Desulfitobacterium hafniense DCB-2: one gene and its partner. Each later gene encodes a partner of the first gene's protein in a complex. Links are inferred from orthologs where the notes say so. Each region holds a gene or a part of one and is shown in the gene's direction. Other genes may lie near its edges. The genes, in order: uvrA and mfd.

Region 1 (3,704 bases):
CTTGAACCAAGGGGTATTCCCTTTCTTCAGAGCTATTCTTAAGGGATCCTCAGAAACTGCCCAAGGATTTTGATTTACAGCAGAGAACGGATTTAAGCGAGCAGGTAAGCAATCTTCGTGAAAAGACTGCAGCAGAGTCGGGTTGGAAACAGGACGTTTCCAACCGCCCATTGATAACAAGTGCGAAAGCAGTGCTTTCGAGGAGCGATTTGGGCGGGCACCTGACGGAGCGGAGGTCTTGAGCGATTAGATTGCTCCGCGCAGCTTATGGAGTGAACGAGTAAAGCAAAATCCTGGAGAGGCTGCGTTTACAAAGTAATGCCCCGAAAAGCTTCATAAAACAATCTAATCTTTACCGAGGAGGCCCCCTATGACCCAGAACTTTATCAAAGTCCGCGGCGCCCGCGCCCATAACTTGAAAAATATCAATGTGGATATCCCCAGAGACCAGCTGGTGGTTGTCACCGGCTTATCCGGCTCCGGAAAATCCTCGCTGGCTTTTGACACCATTTACGCTGAAGGTCAACGCCGCTATGTAGAATCTCTGTCTGCCTATGCCCGTATGTTTCTTGGGCAAATGGACAAGCCGGATGTGGATTATATCGAAGGCCTGTCGCCGGCCATCTCCATTGACCAAAAAACGACCAACCGTAACCCCCGCTCTACAGTGGGAACGGTGACGGAAGTCTATGATTATCTGCGTCTCCTCTATGCCCGGGTCGGCCACCCCCATTGTCCCCAATGCGGCAGAGAAATCAGCCAGCAAACGGTACAGCAAATGGTGGATCAGATCATGGTCTACCCGGAACGCACCAAGCTGCAAATTTTAGCCCCCTTAGTCAAAGGGAAAAAGGGTGAGCATGTCAAAGTGCTTGAAGATGCCCGCAAGGCGGGATATGTACGGGTAAGGGTGGATGGTGAAAATCGGGATTTAAGCGAAGAGATTAAATTAGAAAAAAATAAGAAGCACTCCATCGAAGTTGTGGTGGACCGTATCGCTTTAAAGCCTGATAGTGCGGTCCGTCTGGCCGACTCCCTGGAAACGGCTTTGAAGCTGGGGGAAGGAAATGTCCTTGTGGACATTATTGATAATACGGAAATCCTGTTCAGTGAAAATTTTGCCTGCCCGGACTGCGGTATAGCCCTTGAAGAGATCTCTCCCCGCCTTTTTTCTTTTAACAGCCCTTATGGAGCCTGCCCTGATTGTACGGGCTTAGGGGCCAATCTGGAAGTGGATATCGACTTGATCATTCCTAATAAGAAGCTGAGTCTCGGCGAAGGAGCCATCGTCCCCTGGGCCAAATCCCAATCCAGCTACTATCCGGCCATGATGGCGGCGGTCAGTGAAGCCCTCGGTTTTACCATGGATACTCCCTTGGCAGAACTCTCTGAAGAGCAATGGAAGGGCCTGCTGTACGGCATTGCAAAGCCCATAAAATACACGTTTATGAGTTTCTTTGACGAGAAGCCGAAAATTCATTCAGGACCTTTTGAGGGGCTTATTCCCTTTTTTGAGCGGCGCTACAAGGAATCCACTTCCGATTATGTCCGAACTGAAATCGAAAGCTTTATGAGCGAGCATGATTGCCCTTCCTGCAAAGGAAAGCGCCTCAAGCCGGAGGCTTTAGCGGTGACTGTAGGGGAGCTATCCATCGATGATTATACCCGCTTGCCGATTACAGAAGCGTTGGAGTTTATCACCCAATTGCAGCTTAGTGAAAAAGAGCAGACTATCGCCCGGCAAATTCTCAAGGAGGTTCGGGAACGCCTGGGCTTCTTAGTCAATGTAGGGCTGGATTATCTTACCCTGCATCGGGCGGCGGGGACCCTTTCCGGCGGAGAAGCTCAGCGGATTCGGCTGGCCACTCAGATTGGTTCCAGTCTGACGGGAGTTCTCTATGTTCTGGATGAGCCCAGCATCGGCTTGCACCAGAGAGATAATGAAAAGCTCCTGACGGCTTTAAAGCATTTACGGGATTTAGGCAATACCTTGCTGGTGGTTGAGCATGATGAGGATACCATGCTGACTGCGGATCATATCATCGATATCGGTCCGGGAGCGGGAGCCCATGGCGGGCGGATTATTGCCGAAGGAAAGATTGAGGAGATCAAAGCCAATGTTGAATCCATCACCGGGCAATATTTGAACGGCACCCGGAGAATTCCTGTTCCTGCTGAAAGAAGAAAGCTCAACGGCAAGTGGCTGGAGGTTAAAGGAGCCCGGGAAAATAATCTGAAGAACATCAATGTCCGCATTCCTCTTGGCGTTTTTAATGTGGTCACAGGTGTATCGGGTTCGGGAAAAAGCACCTTGGTCAATGAGATTGTTTATAAGACCTTGGCCACCAAGCTTAATAAAGCGACGAAGCTGCGCGCCGGGCTCCATAAGGCTGTTGAAGGTTTGGAGCATCTGGATAAGGTCATAGATATCGACCAATCCCCGATCGGCCGCTCGCCCCGTTCCAATCCTGCCACTTACACTGGAGTATTTGATTATATTCGTGAACTTTTCTCCCATACTCCCGAGGCTAAAATGCGTGGTTATGCTACCGGGCGCTTTAGTTTCAATGTCAAGGGCGGGCGCTGTGAAGCTTGTAAAGGGGATGGTATCATCAAGATTGAGATGCACTTCCTCCCGGATGTCTATGTTCCTTGTGAGGTTTGCCGGGGAGCCCGCTATAACCGCGAGACCCTGGAAGTGAAATATAAGGGAAAAAGCATTGCGGAAATCCTGGATATGACGGTGGATGAGGCGGTGGAATTTTTCCAGGCTGTTCCCCGGATTTTACGGAAGATGCAAACCCTGCAGGATGTGGGGCTGGGTTATATCCGGCTCGGTCAGCCGGCGACTACCCTGTCCGGTGGTGAGGCTCAGCGGATTAAACTGGCCACTGAACTCAGCCGGCGCAGCACGGGCAAGACGATCTATATTTTGGATGAGCCGACCACGGGGCTGCATATGGCCGATGTGGATCGTTTGCTGGAAGTGCTGCACCGCCTTGTGGATGGGGGCGATACCGTCCTGGTCATTGAGCATAACCTGGATGTGATCAAGACTGCGGATTATCTCATTGATCTTGGTCCGGAAGGGGGCAGCGGCGGAGGCCGGGTGGTCGTTACAGGAACCCCGGAAGAAGTTGCCGCTTGCCCAACATCTTACACCGGCAAGTTCCTCAAAAAATATCTGAGCTGATCATTGAGTCCATACTGGACTTAGCCGCCCTTGGGTACCCGCCGCCTATAAAGGCGGGGGTCTTAGGGAGGGTTAGTTCAGTGATAACGATGAGTATGACTGTGAAAAATTAGCGGACGATTCCTCCAAATAGGTTATTAATATAAATAGGCCATAAGATAGAATTGAACTGCACTCCCATTGCTGGCAAATAACAATGGGAAATGCAGTTCAATTTTTTTGTATTGGACAGATATTCTCTGGTTCTTATTTTAGGAAGATGTCCTTTGGCGGTTTTTTTATACTGGGGATGGGGTTATTATAATCCGATAGTAACAGGTTGTAACATGGCTTGAGCGTCAGGGTTTATGCTTTAATAGGGACACGCTTAGTAAGATGACGGATGCAGCAGAGGATAAAACCGATAACTAGAACAGAACCGAGGAAGGAGGCTGCCATAGGAAGAGTGAGAGAGAGGAGCAGCCTTCCAAAGGGCAGGAAGACGCCTACAGGTGTTCCCCAAAAAGAACTA
Region 2 (4,462 bases), 4.9 Mb from region 1 along the record:
CTGTTATCGTTGTGGGGGAAATCGCCGGCCGTTATCTCTTTTATGTTTCCGGTATCCCGATTGGCCTCGGTTTATAAAGTGATTTCCCAGCAGCCATGAATAAGCCGGCACCTCTCAGGCAAACCTATCCTGGGAGGTGCTTTTTCATGCTGGTAATGAGGGTGTGCCAGGTTTGTGATCAAGTCTTAGGAGAGATGGAGTTGGATGACTTGACCTCTGAGCGTCCCGACTCTATAATAAATATCATTGGGAATGTGGCGTATGCCCTTTGCCCGGACTGTATGAATGAATTGGAAGTCGGGGAGTACCGTCGTTTAAATTAGGCAGTACACAAGCCTTACGGCTCTGCGTGGGGTGAAATCTGCCTGTTCCTCCTCTTGTTCATTCTTGCACTTTTTCTGTTTTAATAACCTGTGGTTGGATAACCTATGGAATGATGCTTAAAACTTAGGCGACAATGGGGGTCCTCTTGGCGGATGTCCATGGTTTTGTGTTGCCTGAAAGGAAGGATTTTTTGAAAACCCTCAGCCATTATTTGCGTTTAGGCTTCGATATTGAGGCAGTGGACAAGGCGATATCCTATAAGGAATGGCCGCAAATGATCTATAATTTAACAGGAAGTCAGAAGCCTGCCTTTGCTGCCCAGCTGATCCAAAAGGGTAAGCCGGGGCTGATTATTACTTATTCGGAGGAGCTTGCGCAAAAATGGGTCAATGACTTGCGTTCCTGGCTTCCCGGGGAAGATGTGCTCTATTTTCCCTCCTCGGAATGGCTGCCCTTTGAGGTCCTGGGCAAAAGCCGTGAGACCACCATCGAGAGAATCCGGGTTCTCAACCGTTTGGCACAGGATAACCAATGTACGGTGGTCGTGCCGGCTTTGGCAGTGAATCAGCGGAGCTTTTCCCGCCGCCGTTGGCAGGAGTACATCCTGGAATTAAAGGAAGGGACATCCTATGATCTGAAAGATCTTGCCCAGAAGCTGAGCACGGCAGGTTACGAGCGGCTGGACGTGGTGGATGGGAAGGGTCAATTTGCGATTCGGGGCGGGATCATGGATATTGCTCCACTGGATGGGGAGCCTTTACGGGTCGAGTTTTTTGATGATGAAGTGGACTCCATCCGGGTCTTCGATCTGGAGACCCAAAAATCCACTGAGACCCTGAAAAGCGTTAAAATCCCTCCGGCCTTGGAGGTTGTGATTCGCCCTGAGGAATTGGAGAAGCTGGGCTGGGAGGTTCGGGCTCAGGCCAGGAAGCAAGCTGGACGCTTAAACCGCAGCGGTCGTTCGGATGTGGCCGAGCAGGTTATGAAACAAGCCCAGAGGATTGAAGAACGGTTGAAAACAGGCCGGGTGGATGAAAGCATCTATCCCTATCTGAGCCTTCTTGAGGAGCCCCTGGAGCCTTTTTTCTCACTGCTTTCTCAAGATCATTATGTCATTTTGGATGAGCCACTGCGGCTGAAAGAACAGCTGGAGTTCCAACAGAAGGAAAGGCTTGAGGAATATACCCAGGCTTTGGCCAAGGGTGAGGAATTTTATAGCCCTGAGGATCAATTTGTAAGCTATGAACAATTCCTGAGATATGGGGAAAAGCATCCGTTTGTTTTGATCTCCACCTTACCCAGAGAAATTCCCGGGGTGGCTCCGAAACGGATTTTCAATTTAAATGCCCGGCCTTTGACGGGCTTTATGGGGAAAACCGGGATTTTGGTGGATGAGATTGAGCATTGGCAAAAATCCGGCCATATTGTAAATCTTTTCGTTGGTGATGAAGAGCACGCAGAGCGGATGCTGCAAGGTTTAAGGGATCGGGGAGCTCTGGCCAAAAAGCATGAGCTCCATGAGCCGGTTCAGGAGGGCGGAGTCTATGTCTATTCATCCTCCCTTGATCAGGGGTTTGAGCTTCCCTTAAGCAAGCTGATTGTCCTGAGTGAGGCGGAGATTTATAAACGGGAGCGCAAAGCGGCCGTCAAGCGCAAAAAGGCCCCTGAGAAAACAGGGCAGAGGCTGCAATTTGCGGATCTTAAGCCGGGAGACTTTGTGGTCCATGTTCATCATGGCATTGGTCAATTTATGGGCATTGAGCGGATTGCCGTGGGGGGAGTGGAAAAGGACTATTTTTCGGTCAAATATGCCGGCCAGGATAAGCTCTATGTTCCCCTGGATCAGCTTAACTTTTTGCAGAAATATTTAGGAAGTGATGCGGAGACCCTGCCCAAGCTTTATAAGCTGGGGGGTTCCGAATGGAAAAAGGTCAAGGCCAAGGCGAAAAGCGCCATTAAGGAAATGGCCTTTGATTTGGTTAAACTTTATGCCCAGCGGGAGGCGACCAAGGGCTATGCCTTTTCTCCCGATAATGTCTGGCAGCAGGAATTTGAGGAGAAGTTCCCCTACCAGGAGACCCCGGATCAAATGCAATGCATCGTCGAAGTCAAACAGGATATGATGCGCCAGCGGCCCATGGATCGCCTGCTCTGCGGGGATGTGGGCTATGGCAAGACGGAGGTGGCCCTGCGGGCGGCCTTTAAGGCGGTTATGGACAGCAAACAAGTGGCGGTCCTGGTTCCCACCACCATCCTTGCTCAGCAGCATTTTAATACCTTTCAGGAGCGTTTTATGGGCTATCCTGTGAGCATCCAGATGCTGAGCCGTTTTCGCTCCGCCAAGGAGCAGAAACTGATTCTGCAGGGATTAAAGGAAGGCTCCATTGATATTGTGGTGGGGACCCATAAGCTGGTCTCAGATTCGATTAAGTTTAAGGATTTGGGACTTTTAATCGTTGATGAAGAGCAGCGGTTTGGGGTGGCCCATAAAGAGAAGCTGAAAACCCTTAAAGCCAATGTGGATGTCCTCACCCTGTCGGCCACACCTATTCCCCGTACCTTGCATATGTCTCTGGTAGGGGTGCGGGACCTCAGTATCATTGAGACCCCGCCGGAGGATCGTTTTCCCGTCCAGACCTATGTGGCGGAATTCCGGCCGGATGTGGTGAGAGAAGCCATTCGCCGGGAGATCCAGCGGGGGGGCCAGGTCTTCTTTGTCCATAACCGTGTGGAAGATATGGAGCAGGTGGTTCATTTCCTCAGCCAGCTGGTCCCTGAGGCCCGCTACGGCATTGCCCACGGGCAGATGAGCGAAAAAGAATTGGAGCAGGAGATGCTGGCTTTTCTGGAGCATGAAAGCGATGTCCTGGTCTGCACCACCATCATTGAGACAGGCTTGGATATGCCTAATGTCAACACCCTGATCATTGATGAGGCGGATCGCCTTGGTCTGGGGCAGCTTTATCAGCTGCGGGGCCGGGTAGGGCGTTCCAACCGGCGGGCTTATTCTTACTTTTTATATAAACCCCAAAAAGTGCTTACAGAAGTGGCAGAAAAGCGCCTGGCAGCCATACGGGAATTTACCGAGTTTGGCTCCGGCCTTAAAATTGCCATGCGGGACTTGGAGATTCGCGGGGCCGGGAATCTGATTGGAGCCCAACAGCATGGTCATTTAGCTGCCTTGGGATTTGAGCTTTATAGCCAGATGCTTAAGGAAGCGGTACAGGAGCTCAAGGGTGAGCAGGTGGAGGAAAAGATCGAGACCAGTATCGAGGTTCAGGTGGATGCCTATCTGCCGGATATCTATATTGGGGAGCGCCAGCTTAAAGCGGCTCTCTATCAGCGGATGGTAGCCATCGATAATGAAGAGGACCTCAGCATGATGATCGATGAATTGATTGACCGTTTCGGCACTCCGCCCCGGGAAGTGGAGAATCTTTTGAAGATTGTCCGAATTAAATGGATGGCCTCAGGGATGAAGATTGAACAGATCCAGCAGCTCAAGCAGCAGATGGTGTTCCGCTTTGCGGCTGACCCCGGCATATCCGGGGAAATGCTGATGACCATGGCGACCCAATCCCCCTATCCGGTTTCCTTTGGAACCACCGGCAACGGCAATCTTGAGATCAAGGTCCGTTTGCGCTCCGTTGTCCAAGAGGAGCTTTTAGAAGCGATCCATAAAGTGTTAATGGTATTTAATGGTATTGCGTCCAAAACAGCATCCTGATATAATTGCTTTTAACGGATGCGAAAGGGTGTGTAATAATGAGGAGTTTCCGTAAAGGAATAATTGCGGCATTAGTTTTGACCTTGGCCTTGACTGGATGTTCTTCCGCCGGCGGGGATCAGTGGGCTGCCAAAGTGAATGGCGAGACCATCACAGAGCAGGATTTTGCCGCTCGGGTCTCCAATGTACAAAAGGCCTATGAAGGCATGGGCATGGACTTCAGCACCGATCAGGGCAAAGAGGCATTAAATCAAGTGAAGAGCCAGGTTCTTGAAGCGATGATTGCTTCCCGGCTTGTCATACAGGAAGCGCAAAGACTGAAGCTGGATGTCAATGATCCATCGATTCTGGAGCAGGAAAAGAACATTATTCAAATGGTTGGGGATGAAAGTCAATATCAGGAATGGCTTA

The links.
Region 2: the proteins of uvrA (region 1) and mfd are in contact, whole or in part, in a crystal structure (PDB 4DFC), measured with the Escherichia coli proteins. The link is inferred for Desulfitobacterium hafniense DCB-2 from one-to-one orthologs.

Annotation. Positions count from the first base shown.
Region 1 is NC_011830.1:5,052,826-5,056,529, reverse strand. The notes cover bases 1-3,393. They hold uvrA (excinuclease ABC subunit UvrA), read left to right. Parts: upstream 1-370; coding sequence 371-3,193; downstream 3,194-3,393. Outside these bases: DHAF_RS23595 (hypothetical protein), read right to left, coding at 3,539-3,704. UniProt on the Escherichia coli protein: The UvrABC repair system catalyzes the recognition and processing of DNA lesions. UvrA is an ATPase and a DNA-binding protein. A damage recognition complex composed of 2 UvrA and 2 UvrB subunits scans DNA for abnormalities.
Region 2 is NC_011830.1:136,084-140,545, forward strand. Bases 101-4,251 are described here. They hold mfd (transcription-repair coupling factor), read left to right. Parts: upstream 101-457; coding sequence 458-4,051; downstream 4,052-4,251. Other genes in these bases: DHAF_RS25980 (hypothetical protein), read left to right, coding at 147-323; DHAF_RS00675 (peptidylprolyl isomerase), read left to right, coding at 4,090-4,251. Also shown: DHAF_RS00665 (dimethyl sulfoxide reductase anchor subunit family protein), read left to right, coding at 1-77; more of DHAF_RS00675, read left to right, coding at 4,252-4,462. UniProt on the Escherichia coli protein: Couples transcription and DNA repair by recognizing RNA polymerase (RNAP) stalled at DNA lesions. Mediates ATP-dependent release of RNAP and its truncated transcript from the DNA, and recruitment of nucleotide excision repair machinery to the damaged site.